Regions from separate parts of the Pseudoalteromonas sp. BMB genome, predicted to be linked through region 3. Evidence: predicted binding sites of a transcription regulator. Region 3 holds the regulator's gene; each other region holds the start of a gene.

Region 1 (10,143 bases), on a different contig from region 3:
CAATGTCGACCGAGCCACCATAGAAATTGAGCACTTTTTTAATTATTGCCAAACCCATACCACTACCTTCTTGTTGATCTCTAGGTTTAAGCGTTTGGAACATTTCAAATACTTTCTCTCTATACTCAGGTGGGATCCCCGGTCCATCGTCAATAAAATGCATTTCATATTCTTCTGGGCTTTCTTTAATGTGGATTATTAGTGAGCCATTTTCACAGTCGTGGTGTTTAAGCGAGTTGCTAATTAAATTGCGGGTAACTACTTCAAGTGCTGTTTTTGGTAAGGTGACAAATAAAGAAGTACATTCCAACTTCAGCTTCGCCTCAATATCAATCGAGTCATATATCTCTTTTGTAAACTCGCTGAATTCAAACGTTTCGTTTTCACTATGCTTTCGATTTACCCGCGAGTAAATCAGTAAATCATGGAGCAATTTACTCATTCTTGACACACGTTGCTGAATTAAATCAAAATTCTCCTTAGCGCCTTCGGGTAACTCATCGCCGTAGTCTTCATCAATCCAAGTTACCAACTTGGAAATCGCATTGAGTGGCGCTTTTAAATCGTGAGAGGCAATATAAGCAAATTCGTCTAAGGCTTCATTGGAGCGCTTTAACTGAGCGACAAGATGCTCCCTTTCGGTCACGTCACTGGAAAGCCCTAAAATAAACGTCGCGCCTTTGGCATCATAGAATCGCTTTTTGCGAGTAAATAATGTTCTTACGCCACCATCTGGGAAATTGATAATCTCCAAACACTCTGCATACCCTGTTTCCAAGGCTTTTTTATCATCTTTAATGAACTCTTCTATTTCTTCTGGTTGATAATAGTCAAGTGTGGTGTAGCCAATAATTTTCTCTCTGGCTTCTTCTGGATACATGGAGCGAAAAGCATCGTTCGCTTTTACGATCCTAAGCCGATCATCTTTGATAAAGGCGTAGTCCGGAATATTGTCAAAAATTAAATCGGAAAGAGAATCATCACCAACAAATCTGTCTGCTTTCTCAAGTGAGGTTGAGTCTGTCATTAGGAATTTACATTGGGAACAGGTAATAAGATCTATAGTAGGAAAGCGATATTATTCAAGATAAAAGTAATGTAAATGTTAAATAACAAGTGTGCTTCAGCACAAAAATGTCTACACTATTATTCGTGCAAGATACTTTATTTGCAGTGCGATACTTACCTAATATTAATCCTGTTAATAGCAACATAAGTGCATTTTGACTTTTTAAACATAAAGACATAGCACACAATCTAAGCCTGCAACAGGAATAAAGGCAATAGCATGTTTGAAGACGTAGTAGAACTAAATAACTGTACTATAGTAGTCGTAGAAGACTCGCCACTCACTCAAAAGGTGCTATGCGCATGTTTAGAAGACATATGCAAAGTCGTCGCTTTTGAAAGTGCTGAGAAGGCCTTGGAATATGTAAAACTTGCATTGCCAGATTTAATCCTAATGGACTGGATGCTCGAGGGGATAACGGGTATAGAGGCTTGTACAGAGCTTCAAAAAGATCCAATAACCGCCCGAATTCCTGTCATATTTGTGACATCCAACATTAAAGAAAATCAGCAAGAAATGTGCTGGGATGCAGGTGCTGTCGATTTCATCAGCAAACCAATTGTGGCGCGAACGCTATTTAATCGGGTACTTACCCACCTAAAGTATAAAAAGCAAGCCGATCAACTTAGGGAATATTCATACGTTGACGGACTTACAGAAGCGTTTAATCGCAGGTTATTTGATACTGACTTGGAGCGCCACTATCGTGGTGCAAAGCGCTCTATTAGTCCGCTTAGTGTCGTAATGTTGGATGTTGATTATTTTAAGCTCTATAACGACGAATATGGTCATTTAATGGGTGATGATGTCTTGAAGGTTTTTGCTAACACCGCCAAAAATCATATTCGTCGACCTATGGACGCTCTGTACAGATACGGCGGTGAAGAGTTTGCCATCTTACTGCCAAACACCCCCTACTCTTTCGCTTTAGAGATTGCGCAAAGAGTGGTACAAACCTTCTTCGAAACCGCTATTGAACATAAACTTTCACCACTAAAAGCTGTATCGGTTAGTGCTGGTGTCGCTTCACTTAGTGAGGATAATATCAATCAAACTGTTGAAGAGTTAGTAGAAAGAGCAGATAACGCGCTATATGAAGCTAAAAAGAATGGTAAAAATCGAGTGTTTGGAGAGGCAAGCTAGTAGCTATTCATTAATATACTTTCCTGGATTCTCATCGCCACAAAGGGCGGATCAGCGCAATCTCTGAAGTAGGTAAAGGGAGCGGCTTTAGTGTCTTGCTTTAGTGCTGTTCTTTTTGTTAAAGAAAAATAGCAACAACAAGGAATTAGTCATGAAACTTCCACTTATCGATAACGCCGAGGCAGAGTATATTCCAGCGTTTCTTACCAAGGCAGAAAGCCATTCACTGTATCAGTGGTTAATCAAGCACTGTGATTTATCTCAGCCTGAAATCATCACCTTACCTAACGGTGGAAATACAGAGATTAGACCCTGGAAAATGATGTTTGTAGAGCCAAGGCTCGAAGATCCAGCGGTGTTTCCTAGCTATCATGGTAGACGCCAAGCTTGGCCTGATTTGATTGCATCAATACAGCAGCGATTACAGACTCAAATAGGTATCGAATTTAGCGTCTGTGTCTGTATTTTTTATCCAGATGGTAAAGAATACATGGACTTTCACAGTGATCTGTCCGCATTTGGGCCAACTAATGTTATCGCTTCTTTGAGCTTAGGTGCCGAGCGCTTGTTTCAAGTTCGTCATCAAGCAAAACCCGATGAGCAATTTGAACAGCTGCTAGAAGACGGTTCGTTATTCATCATGGGAAATGGCTTTCAAACGCAGTTTCAACATGCCATACCTCCTGCACCTAAAGAGGTTGGTGCTAGATTCAATCTGACCTTTCGGCAGTTTACTTGGCCCAATATTACGTAGGTGAACGATGAAAGTGGGATTCTATCAATTTGCTGTCAACTATGGCGACCCTCAATGCAACCGGACAACCATAGAAAAAACTTTATCACAAGCTGACTTTGATCTCATCGTCTTACCTGAATTATGTACTTCAGGTAGCCTCTTTCTTTGCCACACTCATATGGAGGAAATGGCAGAGGAGTTATCCGAGAGCACAACTATCAGCCTGCTTCAATCTATCGCACAACAGCAACACGGTACTATCATCGCAGGCATCATTGAAAAGGCAGGCTGTGAGCACTTTAATAGTGCGGCTATAGTGGGTCCAGAAGGGATTGTTGGCGTACATCGCAAGGTTTTTTTAGCACCGCCCGATAAGCGCTTTTTTCAATCAGGTAATGCATTCAAAGTGCACGAAGTAATGGGTATTAAAGTGGGTATTTTATTATGTTACGACATCTGGTTTGAAGAGGGGCTGATGCAACTCACCGAGCAGGGCGTACAGCTCATTGTGAACCCTTCAAATTATTGTGGCGAAGACAGCCTTGATACAATCATAAAACAAGCCAAGAAGTATAAAGTCCATATTATGTCAGCCAATCGCCTAGGAATGGACCACAGCAATGGCACGGGAATTCAATTTATCGGCCAAAGCCTTCTTGTGAGCCCTAATGGCGAGGTACTTATACTCGGCGATGCTAAGGAGCAGCTTATCACAACCGAAATAGACTTCTTGACCCCGTCATAAAGGTAACGAGAATTATCACCGTCAGAAGCTGCTCAATTTTGGTTTTGCATCCACTGCAATTCTTGATATTATCGCAACTCGTTGGGGAGTAGCCTGCTTCCAATGCTCGGAAGAGTTCGTATCAACATAATTGGCCACATGCCATGGTGCGGACACCTCTCGGTTGGCGAGACCATCGATATATCCATGCCTGTGGTCGGGCGTGTGGATGTATCGTGGACTCAAATCGCCCGACCGGAGCAATGTAAATGAATTTCGTCACCCTGCTACTGTTAGCATACGCCATGTCTACCGATGCGTTTGCTGCGGCAATCGGTAAAGGCGCCAGCCTAAAATCACCTCGGCTTACCGAAGCCATAAAAATCGGCCTCATTTTTGGGATTATTGAAGCCAGTACACCGCTGATTGGCTGGTTAATAGGACAATCTGCAGCTGGCTATGTCGAGGCTTGGGATCATTGGATTGCCTTTATCTTATTGTTAGGACTTGGCGCTCATATGATTTATGAGAGCCTTAAGGGTGACGATGATGCACCAACGCAACACGCAAAGCAGCCTTGGTTAAAAACCATTATCACAGCGTTTGGCACTAGCATTGATGCAATGGCTGTCGGTGTCAGTCTCGCATTTGTTGATGTGAATATATGGCTCGCCGCTGCGCTCATTGGCCTTGCCACCACCATGATGGTAACAATTGGGGTGATGATTGGGCATTCGGCTGGAAAGTTTCTTGGTAGTCGAGCTGAAACCTTTGGAGGGGTGACCTTAATCTGTGTGGGGACTTGGTTGCTATATAGCCATCTTTCGATTTAATCTGACTCGCAGAAAGAGCGGTATATTTACCGCTCGCTTACTTATCCCTTTACCTTAGGGCTAATGGCTTTTACGCCTTTTTAATCGCTTTTTTCAGCTTTTTGATTTTCGCTTCATGCTTTTCAATCTTTGCTTTACGCGCTTTCAGCTCTTTTTTAAGCGCTTTAACATCGCTTTTCTTCGCCATAACTAATCTCCTTTGGTTGTTTTGCGAACACCTACTACCATAGCAAAGTGACTGACAATATCAAACTACACCTGCGCAACTGCGTTACCTGTCATCTAAGAGTGGTAATTTTGACCAAATACTATTTTGTACAACTAAATATTAGTAAATAAATAGAGTAAGTTGATATTAAAAAATACTAACCATTTGTTTTATATGTGATTTAATATTGGCTTGGTTGTTGCTACTCTAACCACAAATCAAGAGAACGGAACCAACCATATGTCTGTACCATTAAAAGATAGGCCTCTCGAATCCGTCAGGGAAGAGGTGATTGACCAGTTAATTCTAAATTACAGCCACGGTGAGCTTTCGGCTGATGCATTCGAGAGACGATTGGATAAAGCATACGACCTGAACGAACAAGAACAAATTGCAGCACTTAGTGCTGATTTACCGCTCAAGTCGGATGCAAGATATCACAGCGAAAAAGCCGCTCGTTTGGGTCCAAAATTTACCTCAAGCGTAGATGGTGCTGAGGCAATAAGCATTACCTCTATACTTAGTTCCAACCATCGCAGTGGCGAGTGGGTCGTACCTAAAGAGATCCACCTAAAAAACTACCTTGGCAGCTTGGAACTAGATTTTAGCAACGCAATTTTTAGTCACCCTGAAGTACATATTTATATAGATTGCATTTTAGGCAGTGACGAAATTTTTGTACCAGACACAGTCGATGTCGTCACCGATATTCGTAATATTATGGGTTCAGTAGAAAACACAAGAAACACGCTTGCATCTGCAGGGCAGGTGAAACAGCGTCCACGAATTTATATTCACGGCAGAATGATTTTGGGTAGCATTGAAGTTAGTGTAAAGCGCTCGATGAAAGCGCAAATAAAGCAATTTGCCGACGGCCTTAAATTCCTATTTGGTGACGGCACGAAATCCAAAAGCTAAAGCTTAATAAAAAACCCCTTGGTTCAGGGGTTTTTTATTATCCAAATAGCAGAGTAAACTTTTTACTTCTCTACCGGAAAGCCTCTATCACGCATTAGCGCCTCAACTTCAGCGTCACGGCCTCTAAACTTGCGATACGCTTCTGCTGGATCCATTGAGTTGCGAACTGAGAATAGGTAATCCACTAAACGCTGTGCAACGTCTTTGTCGTAGAAGCCACCTGGCGCTTCAGCAAACGCTTCTGCTGCATCAGAAGTTAATACCTCAGCCCACAGGTAACCGTAGTAACCCGCTGAATAACCTTCACCTGAGAATACGTGACCAAAGTGAGTTGTACGATGACGCATCACGACCTCGTCCGGCATGCCAAGCGCACCTAACTGAGACTTTTCGAATGCAACAGGGTCGCCAATCTTGTCAGGATCTGTGGTATGGAAAAGCATATCCATGATAGCCGATCCAAGGTATTCAGTCGTCGCGAAACCTTGGTTAAAGGTTGCTGACTTCTTGATTTTCTCGATTAGCGCTTTAGGCATAGGTTTGCCTGTTTTATAGTGAACTAAGTAACGATTGATCACTTCGTCCGTTGCCAACCAACGCTCCAATAACTGAGATTGGAACTCAGTGTAGTCGCGCACGCCAGAGTTTGAACTTGGGTACTTCACGTTTGATGAAAGCGCATGCAGCGCGTGGCCAAACTCGTGGAAATAGGTTTCTGCATCTGACCAAGAAATTAAGGTCGCTTCACCTTCAGGTGCTTTCACAAAGTTGGAGTTGTTTGAGCTAAGCACATTTGTTTTACCATCAAATGTTGTATGGCTACGATATGATAAGGCCCATGCACCAGAGCGTTTACCTTTACGTGCGAACGGGTCTAAATACCAAAGGCCGATATTATCACCGGTGGTTTTGTCTGTTACTTCCCATACACGAACGTCAGGGTGGAACACTGGTACTGAGCCCTTGGGCACTTCGCTGAACTCAAAGTTAAACAAACGGCCTGCAACATAGAACATTGCTTCACGCAGATTGTCTAGCTGTAAATAAGCTTTAACTTCGTTTGAATCCAATTGATATTTAGCTTGGCGAACCTTCTCGGCGTAGAAACGGTAATCCCATGGCTTGATGGTGATATCAGCGCCTTCTTTGTCGGCGATCGCTTGCATGTCAGCAACTTCTTCTTTCACGCGGGCAATTGCTGCTGGCCACACTTTTTTCATCAGCGCCATCGCATTTTCAGGCTTTTTCGCCATGCGATCTTCAAGACGCCACTGCGCGTAATTATCGTAACCCAGTAAGTTAACGCGCTCATGTCTAAGCGTTAAGATGTCAGAGATAATCGCTTTGTTGTCGTACTCACCACCGTTGTTGCCGCGGTTATAGTAGTTGTTCCATACTTTCTCGCGTAACTCACGCTCTGTTGAGTAGGTTAAAAATGGATCCATTGAGGAGCGAGAGTTGGTAATCGCGTACATATCCACCTTGCCGCGCGCTTTTGCAGCAGCCGCTGCCGATGCAACAAACGACTCAGGCAAACCTGACAACTGCGCTTTAGTGAGGAAAACCACGTAGTTTTCTTCATCTGCAAGGACGTTATTTGCAAACTTAGTATGTAGCTTTGATAGTTCAAGATTAATGTCTGCGTAACGCTTAGCATCTTCACCTTTTAGCGTCGCACCATTGCGGGCAAAGCCGTTATAACGCATCCAAGTAATACGCTGCTCTTCTGCTGTTAGCTTTTTATATTCAGCACCTTCATATACTGCTTTTACACGTGCAAAAAGGGCTTGGTTTTGGGTAATTTTAGAGCGGAACTCTGAGAACTTAGGCACAACTCGCGATTGGATTTCTCTAAACTCTGGGCTTGAAATGTTTGCACTCCAAAGACCATAGTAGGTAAAAACGCGATCCAAAGCGGCACCCGCTCTTTCTAGCGCAACAATGGTGTTCTCAAAAGTTGGCTTCGCAGGATTGTTGGCTATTGCTTCAATTTCTTTCAAATTATCAGCCATACCAATTTCAAGTGCGGCTTCTAAATCCTCAAGCTTCATTTTGTCAAAATGAGGAACACCTTGATAAGGACCTGAAAACTCCTGTAAAAGCACGTTATCATATTGCTTACTTTGCAGTGATTTGACCGGTTCTTGGCTTTGGTCTGCAGTGCCCGCACAACCCGCAAGGGCTAAACATACGGCTGCACTTAATAATGTGATGGAAGGTTTGAACATATTGTTTCATCGCTTGTTGTGATCGTGGGCAAGATATTACGGATCGTCTCTAAAAGTGCAATCGCTTTGCGGGAGAAACAAGGTTCTCTGCGATGGAGCAGAAATGTTAGAGTTCATAGTAGCTTAAAGACACTAAAACGACAGTGAGTGGAGTTTTTTCATGGGTTGTTACAATTTACCTTGAAAATTTAACTAAAATCAGCCAAGTTAGTAAAAAACTGATCTATGAGAAGAAATAATGGAAGTTGGTATTTTTATCTATGACGGTGCGGAGTGTTTAGATTTTTGCGGCCCGTTTGAGGTATTCAACACCGCAAAGCGATTTATCGAAACACCGATTAACGTCAGCCTTGTCGCGCCAAGTCATGTTCCTGTTACCTCGCGTGGCGGTATGAGTGTAAACCCCCATTACAGTATTTACTCGCATCCAAAGTTTGATTTGCTCATCGTAGTTGGCGGACTTCATCACCAAATTTGCGGAGATCACAACGTACTTAATTGGCTTGCAGAAACAGCGAATCATACCTCTCAGTGCGCATCTGTTTGTACGGGTGTGTTTTTATATGCAGAAGCAGGCCTTATTGATGGCAAGCGAGTCACCACCCACTGGCAGGATATCGACGATTTGAGAGAGCAATATCCCTCTTTAGAAGTCGTTGAGGACGTAAGATTTATGATGGATCAGAATTTTACTAGCTCAGCGGGTATTTCGGCAGGTATAGATATGAGTTTAGAGTTGGTGAAAAAACGCTTTGGGCAATCTGTTGCAAGAAAAACCGCAACCCAAATGGATTATGACTGGCCTAGAAGTTAATAATGGTGAGTAACCTCACCATTATTCAACCAAGGCCTCACTCACTTTAGCCACTGTTGATATCTACAAACTCTAGCTCACTCACGCGTTTTTTCGCAAATACGACGACTTTATCGTATTCACTTTGCGCTTGTTCCAAGTGTGATTTACACTGCCCTGCTTGGTGTTCACACGCATAAGTCTCTATTTTATCAAGCAGATCAAAGAGTGCTTCTGCGGCTAAATCACCAGCTTGACCTTTAAGTGCATGGCTGTATTTTGCCGATGCGTCGCAATTACTATTTTTGATACTCAATCTAAGCTGTTGCATTTGATTTTCAGAGTCGTTCAAGAATAAGGTGTACACCTTTTTAAGTAATTCTTCATCCCCAGAGAGGCGCTCAAGCACGTCAGCTTCGTTTATCGGCAGGCTTATTTGCTCTTCTGCCACACTTTCAAACGGTTGAATAAGCACAGAATCATCATCCTTAGCATGCACACCTAGCGCATCTAGCACGTCAAATAACTGTTCGACGACCACAGGTTTAGTCACAAACTCATCCATTCCTGCATTGAGACAACGTTCTTTTTCACCCGCAAGGGCGCTGGCAGTCATCGCAATAATGATCGCATCTTTATACTTATCACCACCTTGACCTTGACGGATCGCTCTTGTGGCCTGATAACCATCCATTCCTGGCATATTACAGTCCATAAAAATAGCATCAAAATCAACCTCTTGATGCTCAAATAACAGCAGTTTATTCACAGCATCTTGACCATCAACGGCAAAACTCACCTTAGCTCCTTGTCCTTCCAAAATGCCTTTTGCCACAATCCGGTTGATTTGATTATCGTCTACCACCAAGAAGTGACAGCCCGCGACCAAGTTACCACTTAACGCGACTGTCTCACCTGACTTCTTCAAGCTAGGCTGTAATCGAATTGCTTTATTTAAGTCAAACAGCGCGACAAACTCTCCAACCCGAAGAGGTGAAGAAATATGCACTATGTTATCAGCATCGTTAATATTCTGAAGTTCATCCCCCACTAAAATAAGTTTCTCAAAATGATTTTGAGCTGATTTCACTTGAATATAATCTTGCTCATTGGTAATGATGCATATATCACACTGCGTCTCTTTCTCAACGTACTCACCAGCACATAGAGCGATAAGCTTAGCAACAGTCTCTGACTCCAGTTTTGTTTTGCTGAACACAGAGACTGTTTTACCGGCCAATACTTCAGGCACGTTGATGGGCTTAGTTTGCGCACTAGAAAAGGGTAATTCAAACCAAAACTTGCTTCCTTTAAACTTTTCACTCTCAAAGTGAATATGGCCGAGCATCTTTTCGACTAACTGCTTACAAATAGAGAGTCCAAGGCCTGTGCCTCCAAACTCGTTCGAGGTATTAGCAGATTCTTGACTAAACGATTGAAATAGCTTGTTTTGATTAGCTTTTTCAATTCCAACTCCAGTGTCTTCCACAG
Region 2 (10,143 bases), on a different contig from region 3:
ATTGGCAAGCTTTTTACCAGCAAAATTAAGCGTAAAAATACGCGCTGTTTCTGGGCCATCGTAGAATTCGAACGCGCGACGATGAATGGTGATTGTACGACCTTGAACGGTATACTGACCGGTACGGCTGATACGATTTACACGAGAATAGTTAAGCCGCTTCAGCTCCCACAGCACTTCATCCTCATTAAGGAACTGATCAGGAAAAAACTGCATCGATCTGGCATAAACTTGAACGGGAAGTTCCCACTTATTACCCTCAAACTGCCGGCTTATTTTAGCGTCTAAGTAGATGATATAGATTGCAACAAGGAATATCGCCGCAATAGTCCCCTTCCAAAAGAAAGACCACAACGTGCTCAGTACACGGCTTTTAATTCTTTGCATCTTAGAACCGTTTTGCTGGGTATTGTTTTTACGCGAAGTGTTCGCTTTGACGTTTGATTTGTTGGCAGGTGTTCTTTTCTTTTTATCCGTCATGACCCAAGTAAAACTAAAAAATGAATCGCAAGATGGTAGGGTAACCTAAATTAACAACTGCTGAAAGTAGAATAATATTTATAAAGAAAAGTGAGCCCTACTGGACTCACTTTGTTTAGACAACGAGAACTTTACAATATTGACCGAGAGCCAAATTGGTATTACTGTCCGCGAACTGTCACGAACTCGGGATAGGCATCTACGCCACAATCATGTTGATCCATACCGCTTAGCTCTTCTTCTTCGCCAACGCGGATCCCCATGCTCGCTTTCAATACACTCCAGACAATATAAGAAGCAATGAAAACAAAACCTAAAATAGTGATGAGTCCCACAGCCTGACCTTGGAAAGTAGCGTCTGAGTTTGAAAATGGCACCATCATCACACCCAGCGCACCGCATATACCGTGAACAGAGATAGCACCGACAGGATCATCAATTTTTGCCTTATCTAACGCAACGATACTAAACACCACCAATGCACCACCTATGGCACCGAGGATAAGCGCTAGTACAGGTGTTGGAGAGGCAGGCTCTGCGGTAATGGTCACCAGACCTGCTAGTGCACCATTAAGCACCATAGTTAAATCCGCCTTGCCCCACATTAATTTACACACCAACAGCGCAGCAACCGCACCTGCAGCCGCCGCCGCGTTGGTATTTAGCATGATTTGGCTGACCGCGATGGCATTTTCTTTGTCGGCAAGGAACAGTTGAGATCCACCGTTAAAGCCAAACCACCCCATCCACAAAATAAAGGTGCCTAGTGTAGCCAGTGGCATATTGGAACCAGGAATTGGGTAAATCTCACCATTTTTGCCATATTTTCCTTTGCGCGCACCAAGTAACAGAACACCCGCTAGTGCCGCAGCAGCACCGGCACCATGCACAATGGCAGAGCCGGCAAAGTCAACAAAGCCAAGCTCAGATAAGAAACCACCGCCCCACGTCCAATAGCCTTCTAATGGGTAGATAAAACCAGTTAACACCACACAAAATGCTAAAAACGCCCACAACTTCATACGCTCAGCAACAGCGCCCGAGACAATTGACATGGCCGTTGCAACAAATACTACTTGGAAGAAAAAGTCGGATTGCAGTGCATGGTCGGCATCCTTAGCAGAACTGCCAATGAGCGCACCAAGACTTGGTAAAACCCCACCTTCGGCATTATCGACATACATGATGTTGTAACCAATAAGCAAATACATAGTACAAGCAATAGCATACAGTGCGACGTTCTTGGTAAGGATTTCAGTGGTATTTTTTGAGCGTACTAATCCCGCTTCAAGCATAGCGAATCCGGCTGCCATCCACATAACTAAGACGCCAGAGATCAAAAAGTAAAAGGTATTTAATGAAAATTTTAGTTCTATTATTGTATTTTCCATTGCTTGACTCCCCTTAAATGGCTTCTTCATCAAGTTCGCCGGTACGGATCCGAACAACTTGGTCTAAGTCGTAAACAAAGATTTTTCCATCACCAATTTTTCCAGTGAACGCAGCTTTTGTAACCGTTTCCACAACACGCTCGGCGTTTTCGCTTAACGTCGCAATTTCTATTTTTATTTTTGGAATGAAATCGACTTGATATTCTGCACCGCGATACAGTTCGGTATGACCGCGCTGACGCCCAAACCCTTTAACGTCAACAACCGTCATGCCTTCAATCCCCAGATCGGCTAACGCTTCACGTACCTCATCCAGTTTAAATGGTTTTATTATTGCACTTATCATTTTCATGCTGAGTCCCCTTAGGACAGTTGATCCTGTTGTATGCAGTAATCCAACCTTTATGCCAAATTTTTTATTCCTTAATTAACAATGAATTAAAGTGGGAGGTGGAATTTCACGCATAAAAAATGCACCATCTAGGTGCATTGATATTAAGTCTGAACTGAGTTGGTGCATAAACACCCAAATAACGAAAAGCTAATGCGCGATAACGCAATTTCGTTGTTTGTCCTTCGCTTTATAGAGCGCTTTATCAGCTTTGCGCATTACTTCGCTTAGACTCTTTGATTGGCAAGCCGCGAGGCCAATACTGATGGTGCAATAATGCTTACCCTCAGGAATTTTGAATGCTTGCTGCGCAAGGCGCTCTCTAAAGTCTTCTAGCATGTGCTTTGCCATCTTCATATCTGAGCTTGGAATAAGCAAAGCAAACTCTTCCCCACCAATACGTGCGACAATGTAGTGACCAAATACACTACGCAGTAAATCAGCAACTTGTTTCAGTACATCATCACCGCTTTCATGACCATATTGATCATTAATAGATTTAAAATGATCGAGGTCTAACAATGCCAATATATGCTGGCTCGGTTTGTTCTTGATTAAACGCTCTGCTTGCTGACAGAAATAACGGCGATTATAAAGTCCTGTTAAATAGTCGCGATGCGCATATTCTTTGATTTCTGCAATCAAATTGAGCTGCTCCATCGTCTGCATGATGCGGCAATGAAACTCTTCACTCATAAAAGGTTTTGCCAAAAAGTCATTGGCGCCGTATTTGATAAACTTTGCTGACAAGCCATGACTTCCCGCGCCAGACAGACCAATAATCGCCAATTCATCTCGTCCGCGACTATTACGAACGGATTTCACCAACTCAAAGCCATCCATCGTCGGCATCGCAAAGTCTGTCAGCAGTAGCTTAATTTCATGGTCAGATAGCAACATCTCCAATGCCTGTTCGCCATCTTGCGCCTCAAGCACTGTAAATAATTGCTTTTCAAGCATTTGCTTCATTACCGCTCGACTGATCACAGAATCATCGGCGATCAGCGCCTTGCAACCTTGGTTTCTCAACAGTCTAGATGCTAACTTGACCGCGTATAGGTATGAATCACGGTTGTCTTTAATCACATAATCCACCACACCCATTTCAAGCATTTGCTGGCGACTATATTCATCTATTTTTGAGGTCAGCACCACAGTGGGAATTTTGTGGCTGAGCGTGAGCTGCACGACCTCTGCGTCCATCGCATCGGGCAGCGTTAAATCTACCAGCGCCAATGTATATTGGTGCTGTGCTAAGAAGTCCTTACTTTCCTTGAGGGACCAAGCAAAATCGATTTCGACATCTAGATGCTGAGCAGCAAGGTGTCGCAATACCTGTTGTACGACTTTACTGTCTTCAACAATTAAAATTCTTTGCATGGATTGAGATCTCTTAAGTACAACGAGAAGCGCAGTGAAACAAGAATTTAACGGGGCTAAATACTTTATTACTACATAATAAAGTACTAAATATACGCGAATCTTGCACTAAAAAAAACCAAATCGGCTCAAATTCGTTACTTTTCGATAAACGAGGTTACAACAGCCTATTTTTCAAACCTGCCGTTTTTTTTGTTGAGTTTGTCTCAATGGCTTTGAATTTCAGATGAAATACTTCTTTAATGCAGACATACCGACTGCAATACCGAGGAAGCAATGAAAAAACTACTACCACTATTGCTCGTGAGTTGTGCCCTACTCTCAGCGCCAAGCATAGCTGAAGAGCACAATCGCGCAATTGAGATAGATCATAAAATAACAACTGAGCATCGAGCCGAAATAAAAGGTGAACGTATTAACTACACCGCGACAACAGGCACACAGCCGGTGTGGAATGAAAACGGCGACGCAGTTGCAACGTTGCATTACACCTACTATAAGCGCACAAAAATCAAAGATATGAGCAAACGCCCGCTGTTGATCTCATTTAACGGCGGTCCAGGCTCTGCTTCCGTGTGGATGCATATTGCCTATACTGGCCCAAGAGTATTAAAAATTGATGACGAAGGGTATCCACTGCAACCTTACGGCTTGAAAGATAACCCATATTCAGTGCTAGATGTTGCCGATATTGTTTATGTAAACCCAGTCAACACAGGTTATTCTCGCGTACTCAAAAATGCTGAAGGTACATATCCTAGTAAAGCCGAACAAACAAAGATGTTTTTTGGCGTCAACGCGGACGTGAAGTACTTAGCCGAATGGCTCAATACATTTATTCATCGCAATGAGCGTATGCTTTCCCCTAAGTACCTGATTGGTGAGAGCTACGGCACGACTCGAGTGTCAGGTCTTGCACACGCGATGCAAAACAACCAGTGGCTTTACCTCAATGGCGTGGTGTTGGTATCTCCTACGGAAATCGGCATTAAACGAGAAGGTCCGGTTGAAGTGGCAAACCGTTTACCATATTACGCTGCTGCCGCTTGGTACCACAAGGCGTTGTCTTCTGAATTGCAAAATAAAGATTTACTCGAAGTACTTGCAGAGGTTGAACAATATACGGTTGATCAGTATCTTCCCGCACTCGCCAAAGGCGCATTTATCAGTGCCCAAGAAAAGCAAAGTGTGACACAGGCCGTTGCTAAATATAGTGGCTTAAGCGAGCGCTTTGTAGCTCAAAACAACCTAGATATTCCTACTGCGGCATTTTGGAAAGAGCTGTTGCGTGAGCGTGGCTATACGCTTGGTCGGTTGGACTCACGCTATCTTGGTATTGATAAAAGAGACGCCGGTTCTCGCCCTGATTATTGGCCTGAGCTGACCTCTTGGTTGCACTCATTTACCCCTGCGATTAATCATTACTTCGCAACGGAGCTCAACTATAAAACCGATGTAAAATATAATATGTTTGGTTCAGTTTACCCTTGGGATAACAGCGATAATAATGTCGGTGAGCAATTACGATTAGCAATGGCACAAAACCCTTACCTAAACGTGATGATCCAATCTGGCTATTACGATGGCGCAACGAATTACTTTGATGCCAAGTACAATATGTGGCAACTCGATCCGAGCGGAAAAATGCGTGATCGCTTAAGCTTTAAAGGTTACCGCTCCGGACACATGATGTACCTGCGTCATGAAGATTTACAAAAGTCGAACGAAGATCTCCGCGAGTTTATCTTAAAAACAACCCCCAAAGCGGATCAGTCAGCACTTTACTAAATTTCCAACCCATTGTGGCCGCGCAAGCGGTCACTTATCTTAATGCTCACCAGATTGTAAAAATTTCCTTTTATCCTTCTACAGTTACCTATAATCTAGATATACTCAATACTATCTCTCTACAACTTAGGCACGCACCATGAACGAGCAGTTTAAAGTCGTCTTCGTTGGCATGGCCGACGGTAAGGATCAACAAAGCGCCGCTATCGCAATGGCAGACAGGTTGAAAACCTCACCTTCAAAGATCCAGCAATTTTACGCTGGCAAAAACTTGTTTGCTCCTGCAGATAAAGCCAAAGCGCTAAAACAGGTAAAATTACTTGCAAGCGCGGGGATCAATGCCAAGCTGCAAAGCCAAACAGCCGCGACCCCTACCAACGCAGATCAAGAGCGCGTATTTGAAGCGCTGGATTACATCACAAGCAGTCTAATACGCATCGAAGAGCGATTAGAGGAGCTCGAGCAACGCGTAGCACCAACTCCCCATACTAAAATAGAAGATACAACAGACGAAGAATGGGAGACGAAGGAGCTATTTGATGAACTGGACTTTGAGCCTAGCCCTCCGGCTAAATCTAAGACTTGGCTATATTATCTGCTCGCTGTATTAATTATTTTATTTATTCTGCTTGGTGTAAGTTTGTTTTTCCCTGAGTGGCTCGCGTTAGAATGAATAAAACTAATAACAACATAAATAAATCTCAAGTTACTCGTGCTAATTTGAGAAAAACGATTAGAAATGCAAGAAACTCGCTATCAGCAGAGCAACAGAAAACAGCTGCGGCGCATCTCAATATTAATTTTTTTCAACAAATAAACCTCCCAGAAAATGCCAATGTAGGGGTCTATATTCAAAACGATGGCGAACTAGATACATCCCTTTTAATTCAATCGCTTTGGGACAAAAAACACCAGGTTTTCTTACCCGTAATCCACCCCTTCAATCCTGCAAATTTACTCTTCCAGAAGTATGAAAAAAACTCACCCATGAAGGCAAATCGCTATGCTATCTTGGAACCTAAGTTAGATTGTTCAGCTGTGGCACCGCTTGCATCATTGGATTTACTGTTGATGCCTCTGGTTGCTTTTGATGAGCAAGGTAATCGCCTCGGTATGGGCGGTGGGTACTACGATAGAACATTAGCGTTACACTACGCTGAGCAGCGAGCTAAACCAGCACTTGTTGGCCTTGCTCATGATTGCCAGCAAGTTCCAAGCTTACCAACAGCAGCTTGGGATGTACCGCTCCCAACTATCCTCACTCCAACCCAACTATACACTTGGCCAAAAAATAATTGAGCAGGCAAACAGTTAAGCGCATTTTGAGGCGCTTTTGACCATGACGCTGACACTTTGATTGAGTTATACTCCATACAACTTCAATGACAACTAAGTGTAGCGTTATGACTCAAGATGAAATGAAAAAAGCCGCGGCATGGGCAGCTTTGAACTATGTAGAAGAAAACACCATTGTTGGGGTTGGCACAGGCTCAACGGTAAACCACTTTATTGATGCGCTTGGCAGTATCAAGGATCAAATCAAAGGGGCTGTATCGAGCTCTGAAGCTTCAACAGAAAAGCTAAAAGCACTTGGTATTGAAGTTTTCGAGTTAAACGATGTGTCAGAGCTTGCGGTATATGTTGATGGTGCAGATGAAATCAACAGCACCAACGAAATGATAAAAGGCGGTGGCGCAGCACTGACGCGCGAGAAAATCGTTGCAGCTGTTGCCAAGAAATTTGTTTGTATCGTTGATAATACAAAGCATGTTGAGACGCTAGGCGCATTTCCACTACCAGTTGAAGTGATCCCAATGGCGCGTAGCTACGTGGCAAGAGAGTTACTAAAACTAGGTGGCGATCCGGTTTACCGCCAAGGCGTTATCACTGATAACGGCAATGTTATTCTTGATGTGCATGGCCTAGAAATTAGCGCAGCAAAAGCGCTTGAAGAAAAAATTAACCAGATTGTTGGCGTCGTGACTAATGGCTTATTTGCCGTGCGTGGCGCTGACGTTGTAATAACAGGCACTCCAGAAGGGCCTAAAATCAACTAGTGAGATTACAGATGAGCAAGGTTTCGTTATCAAAGGATAAAATTCGAATTTTGTTGTTAGAAGGCGTGCATCAAAGCGCCGTTGAGACGCTAAAGCGCAACGGTTATAGCAACATAGACTACGTTAAAACATCCTTACCAGAGCCTGAGCTGATCGAGCGGATCAAAGACGCTCACTTTGTCGGGATCCGCTCACGTACCCACCTTACAGAAGCAGTATTAGAACAAGCTGAAAAGCTGGTCGCTGTTGGCTGTTTCTGCATCGGCACCAACCAAGTGGATTTGAATGCCGCTAAAAAACGTGGTATCGCCGTATTCAACGCACCATTTTCTAACACCCGCTCTGTGGCTGAGCTCGTCTTGGGTGAAATTCTCTTGTTATTGCGCCGTGTTCCTGAGCGTAACGCAAAGGCGCATCGCGGTGAGTGGGATAAATCTGCCGACGGTTCATACGAAGCTCGTGGTAAAACGCTAGGTATTATTGGTTATGGTCACATTGGCACCCAGCTTGGCATTATGGCTGAGAATATCGGGATGAACGTCGAGTTTTATGACATCGAAGATAAGCTCACGCTCGGCAACGCAACGCAGTTACACACGCTGACGCAATTGCTACAAAGAGCGGACGTGGTCAGTTTGCATGTACCGGAGACATCACAGACCAAAAACCTTATCGGCATGGCTGAAATTGAAGTGATGAAGCAAGGCGCCATCCTAATTAACGCATCACGTGGAACGGTTGTTGATATCGACGCCTTAGCTGAAGCATTAGCGGCCAAGAAGCTTTCCGGCGCTGCTATTGATGTATTCCCCGTTGAGCCAAAATCTAATCATGAAGAATTCGTCTCACCACTACGCGAGTTTGACAATGTGCTGCTAACACCACACGTCGGTGGTTCTACCCAAGAAGCACAAGAAAATATAGGTGTGGAAGTCGCGGGTAAGTTGGCGAAATATTCAGATAACGGTTCAACAGTCACGGCTGTTAACTTCCCAGAGGTTTCTCTACCTGAATTATCAAACCGAAGTCGTTTATTACACGTACACGTAAACCGCCCAGGCGTACTAACGCAAATCAACCAAGCGTTCGCTCAGCACGGTATCAATATTGCGGCGCAATACCTACAAACGGATGAATCTATTGGTTACGTGGTTATCGACGTCGATAGCGACCACTCTGAAGTGGCGTTGAAAGAGTTAAGTGCGGTTGAAGGAACTATTAGAGCACGTATTCTTCACTAATACCAATTGAATTAATTCTCTAATCAATTTGAAGGGTGAAATAGCATATTAGCTTCGTTAAAAATTTCTCATTTAGAACAACTAAATAGCAAAATTTTTGCCTTGCTACTAAAGCTATTTCCCCGCTTCAAGATAGATCATTTACTTAATACAACTGGTATAAGAAGAATCAAGCATAAAAAAACCAGTCACTGTGAAGCGACTGGTTTTTTTGTATCAATCTGGCTTACGCCATGAAATCAACACCTTCTTTGATGTCTTTTTCAAGTGTCGCTAGCATGTCGTCTTTTGCTTTTTGCTCAAACGCGCTTAGCTCACCGTAAGGAAGTAACTTCTCTACACCGTTTTTACCAAGGATAACTGGCTGTGCAAAGAATGTTGCATCGCCTGTGTTACCTTCAACGTATGCGTACTCAAGTACTTCTTCACCTTGTAGACCTTTCACTAGTGAGAAGCAGAAACGTGCTGCTGCTGCACCCATTGAAAGTGTAGCTGAACCGCCACCCGCTTTAGCTTCAACCACTTCAGTACCCGCGTTTTGGATACGAGTCGTTAGTGCAGCAACTTCTTCGTCAGTGAACTCAACACCTTCAACTTGAGAAAGTAGAGGTAGAATTGTAGTACCTGAGTGACCACCAATTACTGGGATCTTAACTTCAGCAACGTCTAGACCTTTAAGCTCTGCGATGAAAGTTTCAGCGCGGATAACGTCAAGCGTTGTTACACCGAATACGCGAGCTGGATCATAAGTACCTGCTTTTTTGAACACTTCAGCAACGATTGGTACCGTGCCATTTACTGGGTTTGTGATGATACCAACAAGTGCTTTAGGGCAGCTTCTAACGATACCTTCAGCAAGTGTCTTGATGATACCTGCGTTAACGTTGAATAGGTCAGCACGGTCCATACCAGGCTTACGAGGCATACCAGCAGGGATAAGCACTACGTCAGCACCAGCAAGAGCTGGGTCTAGGTCGTCTTTACCATAACCCGCTACTTTTACCGCAGTTGGGATGTGAGATAAGTCAACTGCAACACCAGGTACAACAGGTGCAACGTCATAAAGCGCTAACTCAGAGCCAGCTGGAAGACCATTTTTAAGCAATAAAGATAGAGCTTGACCGATACCGCCAGCGGCACCTAATACAGCAACTTTCATTTGAATTCTCCATAATTTGAAGGTGGAATTGAGTGTGCAGTAAAGATAATGAAAAGCGCTGTTAAACACAAATTAATCACGGTTATTTTCGAGATTTTTTGACTAATGTCTTAAATAAAAGTGTAAAGATCGCGACACTTTGTACACTTATGCTTTACGGCTGCCATTTTGATCGCGCAAATTTGGGAATCTCGGCGGTTTTGTGTAGAATTTAAAGATTAGCCGTAAAAGAAGACAGACTATGCAGCCGCAAGAA
Region 3 (10,143 bases):
GCGCTCAGACCAAGAAGATTCTCGGGTAAGAACCATCCTTGTTCCTGTTGATGACAAAAAAGACGCAAAAGATAAAAAAGCGCAGGAAGAAGGTAACAATTAATGAGCGAGCTCAAAGCAACTGGTCTAGCAAAGAGTTATAAAGGTCGTGAAGTCGTCAAAAATGTTGGCTTAAGTGTTAAGGCTGGCAGCATTGTAGGCTTATTAGGACCAAATGGTGCAGGTAAAACCACTACGTTCTACATGATTGTAGGGTTAGTACCAAGCGACAAAGGTTTTATTCAGATTGATGATGAAGATATCACTTTGCTACCGATGCACAGCCGCGCGCGACTTGGTATTGGCTATCTACCGCAAGAGTCTTCAATCTTTAGAAAACTCACGGTCTATCAAAATTTGATGGCGATTTTAGAAACTCGAAAAGACTTATCTAAAGTTGAGAGAGAAGCTGAACTAAACGAGTTACTGGACGAATTTAATATTCAACACATTCGTGACTCACAGGGCATGGCATTATCGGGAGGCGAAAGAAGACGCGTAGAAATTGCTCGCGCTTTAGCCGCTAATCCTAAGTTTATCCTGTTAGATGAACCTTTTGCTGGTGTTGATCCTATTTCGGTGTTAGATATAAAGACAATCATAGAGCACCTAAAAAATCGCGGTATCGGTGTGCTAATCACCGATCATAACGTTAGAGAAACACTGGACGTATGTGAAAAAGCCTACATCGTTTCACATGGTGAGTTAATCGCTGCAGGCACGCCAGAACATGTTTTGGCAGATCAAACCGTAAGAGATGTCTACCTAGGCGAACAATTCAAGCTATAGTTAAGACGTAGTATTAATAACTGTTAAAAAGGATTGTTAGAGATACATGAGGCAATCATTACAGCTGCGCATGGGGCAGCAACTTACAATGACTCCGCAACTGCAACAAGCCATTCGCTTGCTGCAGCTCAGTACATTGGATCTGCAACAAGAAATACAAGAAGCATTAGACAGCAATCCATTGTTGGAAGTGGAAGAAGGTGATAATACTGACGGCGAAAACGCTGACCAACACAGCCAAGAAAAGAGTAGTGCTGACGACAATCAAGATTCAAGCGATGAAGCGCAGGTTAGTGACTATGAGATAGACTCAGATACCGCCATGAGCAAAGACACTGTCAGTGATGACCTTGCCATGGATGTCACTTGGGATGAATATATGAGCGCAGCACCCGCTGCAAGTTCAGGCCCACTTCCCGATGACGATAATGTTTATCAAGGGGAAACCTCTGAATCTCTCCACGACTATCTCATGTGGCAACTTGAGCTGACACCATTTAGTCCAACAGATAGAGCGATTGCGATTGCGATTATTGAAGCAGTCGACCTGTCAGGCATTTTAACACTGTCTTGCGAAGACATTTTAGAAAGCATTAATGATGAAAGTAGCGAAGAGCCTATTGAGCTGGATGAAGTCGAAGCCGTACTCAAACGTATCCAACTTTTCGATCCTGTCGGTATCGCAGCGCGTAGTTTACAAGAGTGCTTGTGTATTCAGCTAAATCAATTCGCCCCAGATACGCCATGGATTACCGAAACGAAAATGATCCTGACAGAGCATATCGATTTGCTTGCCAGCCGTGACTATCGAACTTTGGCTAAGAAAACGCGCCTTAAAGAAGCCGATCTCAAAGAGGTCATGACGTTAATTCATAGCCTTAACCCAAAACCAGCGGCAAGCATTATTCATGAAGAGCCTGAATATGTGATCCCTGACGTATCAGTGAAAAAAGTAAAAGGTCGCTGGGTCGTAGAGCTAAATCCTGATGCTATGCCTAAAATAAGAGTAAACGACCATTACGCTGCGATGTCTAGAACGGCGAAATCCAGTACGGATAGTCAGTTTATTCGCTCACATTTACAAGAAGCAAAGTGGTTTATTAAAAGCTTAGAAAGCCGAAATGATACATTATTAAAAGTTACCAATTGCATTGTGCAACAACAACAGGCATTCTTTGAACATGGCCCCGAAGCAATGCGCCCTATGGTGCTAAATGATGTTGCTGAAATGGTTGAGATGCATGAGTCCACAATTTCCCGTGTGACAACACAAAAATACATGCATACACCTCGGGGAATATTTGAGCTGAAGTATTTCTTCTCTAGCCATGTAAGTACAGAAAATGGAGGTGAGTGCTCCTCTACAGCAATTAGAGCACTTATCAAAAAGCTGATAGCTGCAGAAAATACCGCGAAGCCATTGAGTGACAGCAAAATTGCAGATATCTTAGCTGAGCAAGGAATTAAGGTAGCGAGACGTACGATTGCAAAATATCGTGAATCCCTAGCCATTCCACCGTCAAATCAGCGTAAAAGCTTGATATAAGACGTAAAACCCAAGAAGGAAAAATGCTTATGCAACTAAATCTAACTGGTCGCCATGTAGAAATTACTGACTCATTAAGAGACTATGTCACCAACAAGTTTGCGAAGCTAGAAAGGCACTTTGATCATATCAATAACGTGCATGTGATCCTTGATGTCGAGAAGCTAGTACAAAAAGCAGAAGCAACATTACACGTAAACGGCGGCGAGCTATTTGCATCAACAGAGCATCAAGATATGTATGCCGCAATTGATGGCCTTATCGACAAGCTAGATCGTCAAGTTATTAAACACAAAGAGAAGCTCACTCGACACTAAGATGAAATTAAGTGAATTAGTGAACAAGGACTGCAGTAAAGCTGCGGTCCTTTTTAATAGCAAAAAACGTATTTTAGAATACATCAGCGAACTGGCCCATAGCCAAATTCCAAATACCAGTCAGCATGCTATCTTGGACGCCTTAATGGCGCGAGAGAAATTAGGCAGCACAGGGATCGGTAAAGGCATTGCCATTCCCCATGGTCGACTTGAAGGTTTGGATAAAATCCTTGCAATGGTGCTTGTCAGCGAGCAAGGGATCCAGTTTGAAGCCATAGATAAGCAGCCTGTCGATATTTTTGTCGCGTTCATCGTACCCGAAGGTGACAATCAACAGCACCTGAAGACCTTAGCGGCGATTGCTGATACACTCAAAGACAAGTCTTTTTGCAAAATGCTTAGACAAGCAAAAAGTGACGATGAGTTATATGCTGTGATCCAAGGTGAACTTGATGAGTGATGAAGAAAAAGGACTCGAGCTTATCATTATCAGTGGCCGCTCAGGCTCTGGTAAATCTGTAGCGCTTCGAGTATTGGAAGACTTAGGCTACTATTGTGTAGATAACATTCCGGTCAATTTACTGCCGTCTTTAGTCCGCAGTGTTTCGGACAATTATAATAAAATTGCAGTCAGTATTGATGTTAGAAACTTGCCTAAAGAACAGGACGAGTTTAATGACATTCTTGAATACTTACCTGGCTTTGCCAAACCTACCCTGTTTTATTTAGACAGTGACGATCAAACCCTGATAAAACGCTTCTCAGAAACACGCCGTTTGCACCCTCTTTCACTGCATAATCTTCCATTAGATGTTGCGATAAAGAAAGAACGGGAATTGTTAGACGTGTTGATCACTCGCGCCGATTTTCTCATTGATACTACAGGCCTGAGCGTTCATCAACTTGCAGAAGATATCCGCGAAAAAATCTTAGGTAAAAAAGACAAACAACTCATTATTACCTTTGAATCTTTCGGCTTTAAACACGGCATCCCAAAACAAGCGGATTACGTTTTTGATGCGCGCTTTTTGCCCAACCCACATTGGGAGCCTGAGCTTAAGCCACTAACTGGCCTAGATCAGCCAGTCAAAGACTATTTGTCGAGTCACAGCATAGTGCAAAAGTTTACTTGGCAGATCCAAACCTTTGTACAAACTTGGTTACCACACTTAGAGCGTAACAATCGCAGCTATCTAACGATCGCGATAGGATGTACTGGTGGGCAGCATCGCTCGGTATACTTAGCGCAAACCATTGGTGAGCGTTTTGCTAAAACCCATCCCAACGTCAAAATTCGCCACCGTGAGCAAGAGGGTTAAATGTTAGAAGATACGTTTTTAATTCAGAACAAGCTTGGTCTGCACGCTCGAGCAGCGACGGTTCTTGCACAATTAGCAACCCAATTTGATGCCGAAGTGACCTTATATCAAGGAGACAAAAGCGCAGCTGCTGACAGCGTACTAGCGCTGTTGTTACTTGAAAGCAGCCAAGGGAAAGAAGTCCGAGTGGTTTGTGAAGGTCCTGATGCTCAGTATGCACTAGACGCCATTGGCGGACTAATAGAAAATAAATTTAATGAATCCGAGTAACTTGGGCTACTAGCACCAAAATAGCACTAAGGTCTGATTCATTTATTCCCTGCTAATCTCCCCCTCCGTAACCAGACTGGCCTAATACCAATTAGTCTTAATACTTGCTCAATTTGAAGGAGCAAATCTGACGCTAACTGTGTTAAAAATTTTTCATTTAGAACAACTAAATAGCAAAATTTTCGCCGTGTTATCGACAAGATTTTCTCGCCTCAAAATAGATCACTTAATTAAGCGAATTGGTATAATAAGTCTCTCATAATTAAGCGTAAACCTTGGTAGTTCTCAATAAACTGAGTTACACTGTAATACCAATTTAGGTTTCTTTCGTGCAGTAAAGCGAGTTGCCGAGAAAATCCTACTTTATCGTTGCGTACACCTTTAACGTGTATTAACGGTAGCAACCCACCAGCAGAAACAACACGAATAAAATTCAAATTAAGAAATTGGTTTCTGCGATAAAGTAAATGAATTAGGTTAACTAAATCACGTTAGCCAACATTATTATCAAAAAGGATGCCTATGCCTGAAGTATTTGAACAAGACTACACACTGGAACAACTCCAAAAGGTAACTAAAGCCTTAAACAGTGGTCAGTTTGTTCAAGTTAGGCGTATGCTCGCAGAAACAGCTCCTTGTGACACAGCACTGCTTTTAGAATCATCTCCTCATAAAGTTCGCTCTATGCTGTGGCAGCTCGTTGACCCAGATATCCAAGGGGATGTCTTAGAGGAACTGTCAGAGGACGTAAGACTTGGGATCATCGCCCAGATGGAGCCGGAGCTAATTGCTGCCGCTACAGAAGACATGGACGACGATGACCTTGGTGATGTCCTAAGAAGCCTGCCTGATACCGTCTACCAAGACGTTATCGGTGCGATGGATAGCCAAGATAGAGAACGTGCGACACAAGCCTTGTCCTACAAGGAACACTCGGCCGGTGCGCTAATGAGCACTGACACGGTCACTATTCGACCCGATGTTACCTTAGAAGTTGTATTTAGATATCTACGTCTTAAAGGCGAATTGCCAGACGGTACGGACGAGTTGTATGTAGTTGATAAAGATAACTGCTTTTTAGGCACGCTGCCTGTCAATACCTTATTAACTAAGTCTCCTGACAGTATGGTTCGAGACTTGATGGATGAAGATAAGGAAACGATCCCTATCTCCATGGATGAGTCTGAAGTGGCGCAGCTTTTTGAGCGTCATAACTGGATCTCGGCTCCTGTAGTTGACGATAACGCTCATTTGCTTGGTCGTGTCACCATTGATGACGTTGTTGACGTCATCCGTGAAGATGCTGAGCACAGCTTGTTAAGTATGGCAGGTCTTGAAGATGAAGAAGACACCTTTGCGCCAGTTCTAAAAAGTAGCCAGCGCCGCTCTATTTGGCTTGGGATTAACCTGTTAACCGCATTGATGGCAGCGTTTGTTGCAAGCTTCTTCGAAGGTACTCTGGATATTTTACCTATTCTCGCAGTGTTAAATGGCATAGTACCAAGTATGGGTGGCGTTGCCGGTAGCCAAACGCTAACCCTAGTGATTCGTGGTATTGCCCTTGGTCATATTAACCAGACTAACCAAAAGTTTTTAATGGGTAAAGAGCTGGCGATCGGCGCCTTAAACGGCGTGCTGTGGTCTGTCTTGATCGCTGGGGTTATTGCTGTATGGCAATGGGACTTCACACTCGGTGCAGTTATTGCCTTCGCAATGTTTATGAACTTAGTCGCAGCAGGTATCGCGGGTGCCAGTATTCCAATTATGCTAAAGAGAATGAATATCGACCCAGCACTAGCTGGTAGTGTGGTACTAACAACGGTTACCGATATTGTCGGGATTTTTGCATTCCTTGGCACCGCAACTTGGTTATTAGTGTAACAGTGTCGAAATGGCGGGAAATGCTGGTCAAAACCAGCATTTCTTGAGCTGATGAAGGGAGTTATTCGCCCGCTATTTGCATATTATTGAGTAGTATAGAGCCGGTTTGTACTGCGCCTCGGCATTCAATATCACCGCCAACGCCTTCAATCCCAATAAACATATCTTTTAAATTACCAGCGATAGTAATTTCACTTACAGGATATTGAAGCTCACCATTTTCAACCCAAAAGCCAGCTGCTCCCCTTGAGTAATCACCAGTTACCGTATTAACACCTTGTCCCATTAGTTCAGTGACTAATAAGCCAGTGCCCATCGACGCAAGTAGGCTGGTTAAATCGTCGTGTGTTGGTTTTACTAACCAGTTATGGATCCCACCTGCGTGACCTGTCGCTTGCATATTCATTCTGCGCGCGGCATAGCTTGCCAATAAGTAAGTATTAAGCACGCCATCTGTGATAATTTCACGATCGATGGTTTTTACACCTTCGCTATCGAAAGGACTCGAAGCAAGCCCTCTTAGTAAATGAGGCTTCTCTTCAATATTTACGCAGCGATTAAAAATCTGTGTGTCTAAAGAGTCCAACAAGAAGCTAGACTTCCGATATAGCGCGCCGCCACCAATACCTGACACTAAGTGCCCAAATAAGCTGTTCGCGATATCCGCTCGAAAAATAACAGGCACTTTACGTGTTGATACCTTACGACTGCCTAATTTTTCCAGCGTTGATTGCGCGGCTTCTAAACCAACTTCTTCAGGGGATTTTAGCTCTGTGTGCACGCGAGATAACGTATATGCAGAGTCCCGTTGCATTTGCTCACCTTCTTTACCAATCACCATAGTGCTCAAGCTGTGTCTGGTACGTGGGAACCCTGCTATTAAGCCATGGCTATTGCCATATACACGGATCCCTTGGTGGCTCGATAAGCTCGTGCCATCAGAATTGACGATTCGAGGGTCGAATTCTAACGCGGCTTTTTCCGCAGCAATACATTGCTCAATGGCTTCATCGGGAGAAACTTGCCAAGGATGGAAAAGATCTAAATCTGCTGGTGACATCTCTAGCAAGGCTTTATCCGCCACACCATTACAGGGGTCATCCGAGGTAAATCGAGCAATATCTACGGCTTTTTCAACCACTGAGCGCAGGGCTTCAGGACTCAAATCCGCGGTTGATGCTGAGCCTTTATGATTACCCACATACACGCTGATACCAAGACCACCATCTTGATTAAACTCAATGGTTTCAACCTCTCCCATTCGTGTACTTACAGACAGACCTGAGGTGCTAGACATCGCCGCTTCTGCCGAGGTTGCACCTAGTTTTTTAGCATGCGCTAACACATCGGCAACTGCATTTTTCACATCATCAATTTGATTATATATAGGGTGTTGTTGAGGTTGAGTCATAGATACCTTATCCGCTCGCTCGTCTAACTAAAACATATTAGTTAATATGCTATCACAGCTACTAACTATTGTAGTGATCAATTGTGGTATACTCTAATGTTAGAGACCTTAATATTTACTAGTATAGACAAGACCAATGGCTAAACACGAGCAAACGACCGAAGAAGAGATTATTTACGTTTCAAAAAGCGAGCTTAAGCGCGAGGCGCTAGAGTTGCATGAACTAGGCTGTGAAATTGCAGGGCTTGCCAAGAAGCAGCGTGAGAAGTTACCTCTAACGGACGAGCTTAAAGAGGCCATGACTGTTGCGGATAGGATCCGTGCTAAAACAGATGCTTACCGTCGTCATATGAACTACATTGCCAAGACATTGCGTAGTACTCCAAATGTCGAAGAGATTCAGGCTGCGATGGATTTGATGCTAAATAAGAACAATAAAGCAGACGTATTGCTGAACAAGATTGAGCTTATTCGCGATGAAGTGATTGCCAAAGGAGATAGCAAGATTAATGAGCTATTGGATAAGTATCCTGAACTTGAGCGTCAAAAAATGCGCCAGATGGCGCGCCAAGCAAGTAAAGAAGTAAAAGCCGAGAAGCCAGGCAAAGCCTACAAAGAGCTGTTTCAGTATTTAAAAGAAGCAATTATGCCGTAACGCTATATTGTGCTCTGATACAATACAAAAAGGCGCTGATGCGCCTTTTTGCTTATTACTTTTTGCTTATCAATAGTTTGCGTAGGTAGTATTACGCTGTACCACCGACAGTAATTTCGTCAATCTTCAAACTCGGTTGACCGACTCCCACAGGGACGCTTTGACCATCTTTACCACATACTCCAACGCCTTTATCAAGCGCAAGGTCACTACCTACCATAGAGACCTTTTTCATCACCTCTGGACCATTACCAATAAGCGTTGCGCCTTTAATGGGTTGGGTTATCTTGCCATTCTCAATTAAGTAGGCTTCAGATGCTGAGAATACAAATTTGCCGGAGGTAATATCCACTTGACCACCGCCAAAGTTACTAGCAAAAATGCCTTTATCTACGCTACGAATGATCTCTTCTTGACTGTGCTCACCCGCAAGCATGTAGGTATTTGTCATTCTCGGCATCGGTAAATGGGCATAAGACTCACGACGCGCATTACCTGTAGGCGCCACGCCCATTAAGCTCGCGTTTTGCTTGTCTTGCATATAGCCTTTCAAAATACCGTTTTCAATCAGTACGTTGTATGCCGCTGGCGTACCTTCATCGTCCACATTCAAAGAGCCGCGACGGTCGGCTATCGTGCCATCATCCACCACAGTACAAAGACTCGAAGCGACTTGTTCACCTATTTTGCCACTGAATGCAGAGGCACCTTTACGATTAAAATCACCTTCTAGGCCATGTCCAACAGCTTCGTGTAACAAAACGCCCGGCCAACCAGAACCGAGCACCACAGGCATCGCACCTGCTGGTGCATCAATGGCTTCAAGATTCACACGTGCTTGGCGCACTGCTTCTTTGGCAAACTGCATCCATCTCGGTGCACCGTCTACTAATTCTTTAAAGTAACCATAGTCTAAACGCGCACCACCACCGGCACTGCCACGCTCTCTGCGACCATTTTTCTCAAGCAGTACCGAGCAATTTAAACGTATTAACGGGCGAATGTCGGTTGCAAATGTGCCGTCGCTTGCGGCAATTAACACTTCTTCATATACCGCAGACAGCGAACTGACTACTTGCTGCGCCTCAGGCGCTAAATCGCGAATGCACTGTTCAATCTCTCTTAGTAAAGCCACTTTATCCGCATCACTCATGCTGGTAATTGGCTGTGCTGGTTGAAATTGAATGGGTGCTTTTACATCGCTAAATACTTGGACTTTACTGCTTTCGCCAGCTTGCGCGATGCTACGCGCAGCTTCTGCTGCTTTGGTTAACGCTTCAATATTGATGGCATCAGAATAACTAAAGCCAGTCTTCTCACCACTCACTGCACGCACACCAACACCACGTTCGATGTTGTAGCTGCCGTCTTTGACTATGCCGTCTTCCAGCACCCAAGTTTCGTGGTAGCTTGATTGAAAGTACAGATCGGCATAATTTACTTTGTGCTGATGAATATACTCGAGAGTTTGTGATAATTGCTCACGTGTCAGCTGGCTATTGGTCAGTAAATTCTGCTCTACATTACTCATAAAAACTCACTTTTAAATCGGTTATGATCCACAACCGGCATTTTTTGCCGGATCGAATCAAGAAACGCGCTATCTAGCTGCTGTGAAATGGGTTCTAAACTCTCACCAGAGTCAATTAAGACTTCACCCCAAGGCGATACAATTAAACTGTGTCCATAGGTTTCTCGGCCATTTTCATGACAACCTACTTGCGCGGCTGCAACTACATAGCATTGGTTTTCTATCGCCCTCGCCTGTAATAATGGCTGCCAGTGTGCCTTGCCCGTTGCACAGGTAAAAGCACTCGGGACTAAAAATAGCTCAGCTCCCTGCGCTCTCATCATTTGGAACAAACCTGGAAAGCGCAGATCATAACATACGCTTAATCCAATTCTGCCAAATGGAC

The links. The regulator sigma-54, encoded in region 3, starts transcription at its own class of promoters, with help from an activator protein. The targets are predictions, from matches to a motif close to GTTGGCACGNNNNTNGNNT.
Region 1: the regulator sigma-54 is predicted to act here: its motif matches at 4,900-4,918, upstream of BB427_RS16155 (LiaF domain-containing protein).
Region 2: the regulator sigma-54 is predicted to act here: its motif matches at 2,265-2,283, upstream of BB427_RS20865 (P-II family nitrogen regulator).

Annotation. Positions count from the first base shown of each region.
Region 1 covers NZ_MBQA01000179.1:9,209-19,351, forward strand. Annotated here, with positions in the region: gene BB427_RS16130 (sensor histidine kinase) at 1-1,027, opposite strand, end outside; gene BB427_RS16135 (GGDEF domain-containing response regulator) at 1,289-2,212, shown strand; gene BB427_RS16140 (alpha-ketoglutarate-dependent dioxygenase AlkB) at 2,364-2,966, shown strand; gene BB427_RS16145 (nitrilase-related carbon-nitrogen hydrolase) at 2,974-3,693, shown strand; yybP-ykoY riboswitch at 3,765-3,934, shown strand; gene BB427_RS16150 (manganese efflux pump MntP) at 3,942-4,505, shown strand; gene BB427_RS16155 (LiaF domain-containing protein) at 4,954-5,631, shown strand; gene BB427_RS16160 (M3 family metallopeptidase) at 5,694-7,859, opposite strand; gene BB427_RS16165 (DJ-1/PfpI family protein) at 8,098-8,673, shown strand; gene BB427_RS16170 (ATP-binding protein) at 8,720-10,143, opposite strand, start outside.
Region 2 covers NZ_MBQA01000204.1:79,350-89,492, forward strand. Annotated here, with positions in the region: gene mrcB (penicillin-binding protein 1B) at 1-480, opposite strand, end outside; gene BB427_RS20860 (ammonium transporter) at 642-1,871, opposite strand; gene BB427_RS20865 (P-II family nitrogen regulator) at 1,885-2,223, opposite strand; gene BB427_RS20870 (GGDEF domain-containing response regulator) at 2,413-3,642, opposite strand; gene BB427_RS20875 (S10 family peptidase) at 3,919-5,430, shown strand; gene BB427_RS20880 (hypothetical protein) at 5,570-6,103, shown strand; gene BB427_RS20885 (5-formyltetrahydrofolate cyclo-ligase) at 6,100-6,729, shown strand; gene rpiA (ribose-5-phosphate isomerase RpiA) at 6,834-7,487, shown strand; gene serA (phosphoglycerate dehydrogenase) at 7,499-8,728, shown strand; gene mdh (malate dehydrogenase) at 8,955-9,887, opposite strand; gene argR (transcriptional regulator ArgR) at 10,129-10,143, shown strand, end outside.
Region 3 covers NZ_MBQA01000105.1:34,481-44,623, forward strand. Annotated here, with positions in the region: gene lptA (lipopolysaccharide transport periplasmic protein LptA) at 1-103, shown strand, start outside; gene lptB (LPS export ABC transporter ATP-binding protein) at 103-828, shown strand; gene BB427_RS07665 (RNA polymerase factor sigma-54) at 875-2,374, shown strand; gene hpf (ribosome hibernation promoting factor) at 2,404-2,691, shown strand; gene ptsN (PTS IIA-like nitrogen regulatory protein PtsN) at 2,693-3,151, shown strand; gene rapZ (RNase adapter RapZ) at 3,144-4,010, shown strand; gene BB427_RS07685 (HPr family phosphocarrier protein) at 4,011-4,280, shown strand; gene mgtE (magnesium transporter) at 4,803-6,161, shown strand; gene pmbA (metalloprotease PmbA) at 6,223-7,572, opposite strand; gene yjgA (ribosome biogenesis factor YjgA) at 7,709-8,227, shown strand; gene tldD (metalloprotease TldD) at 8,319-9,758, opposite strand; gene BB427_RS07710 (carbon-nitrogen hydrolase family protein) at 9,755-10,143, opposite strand, start outside.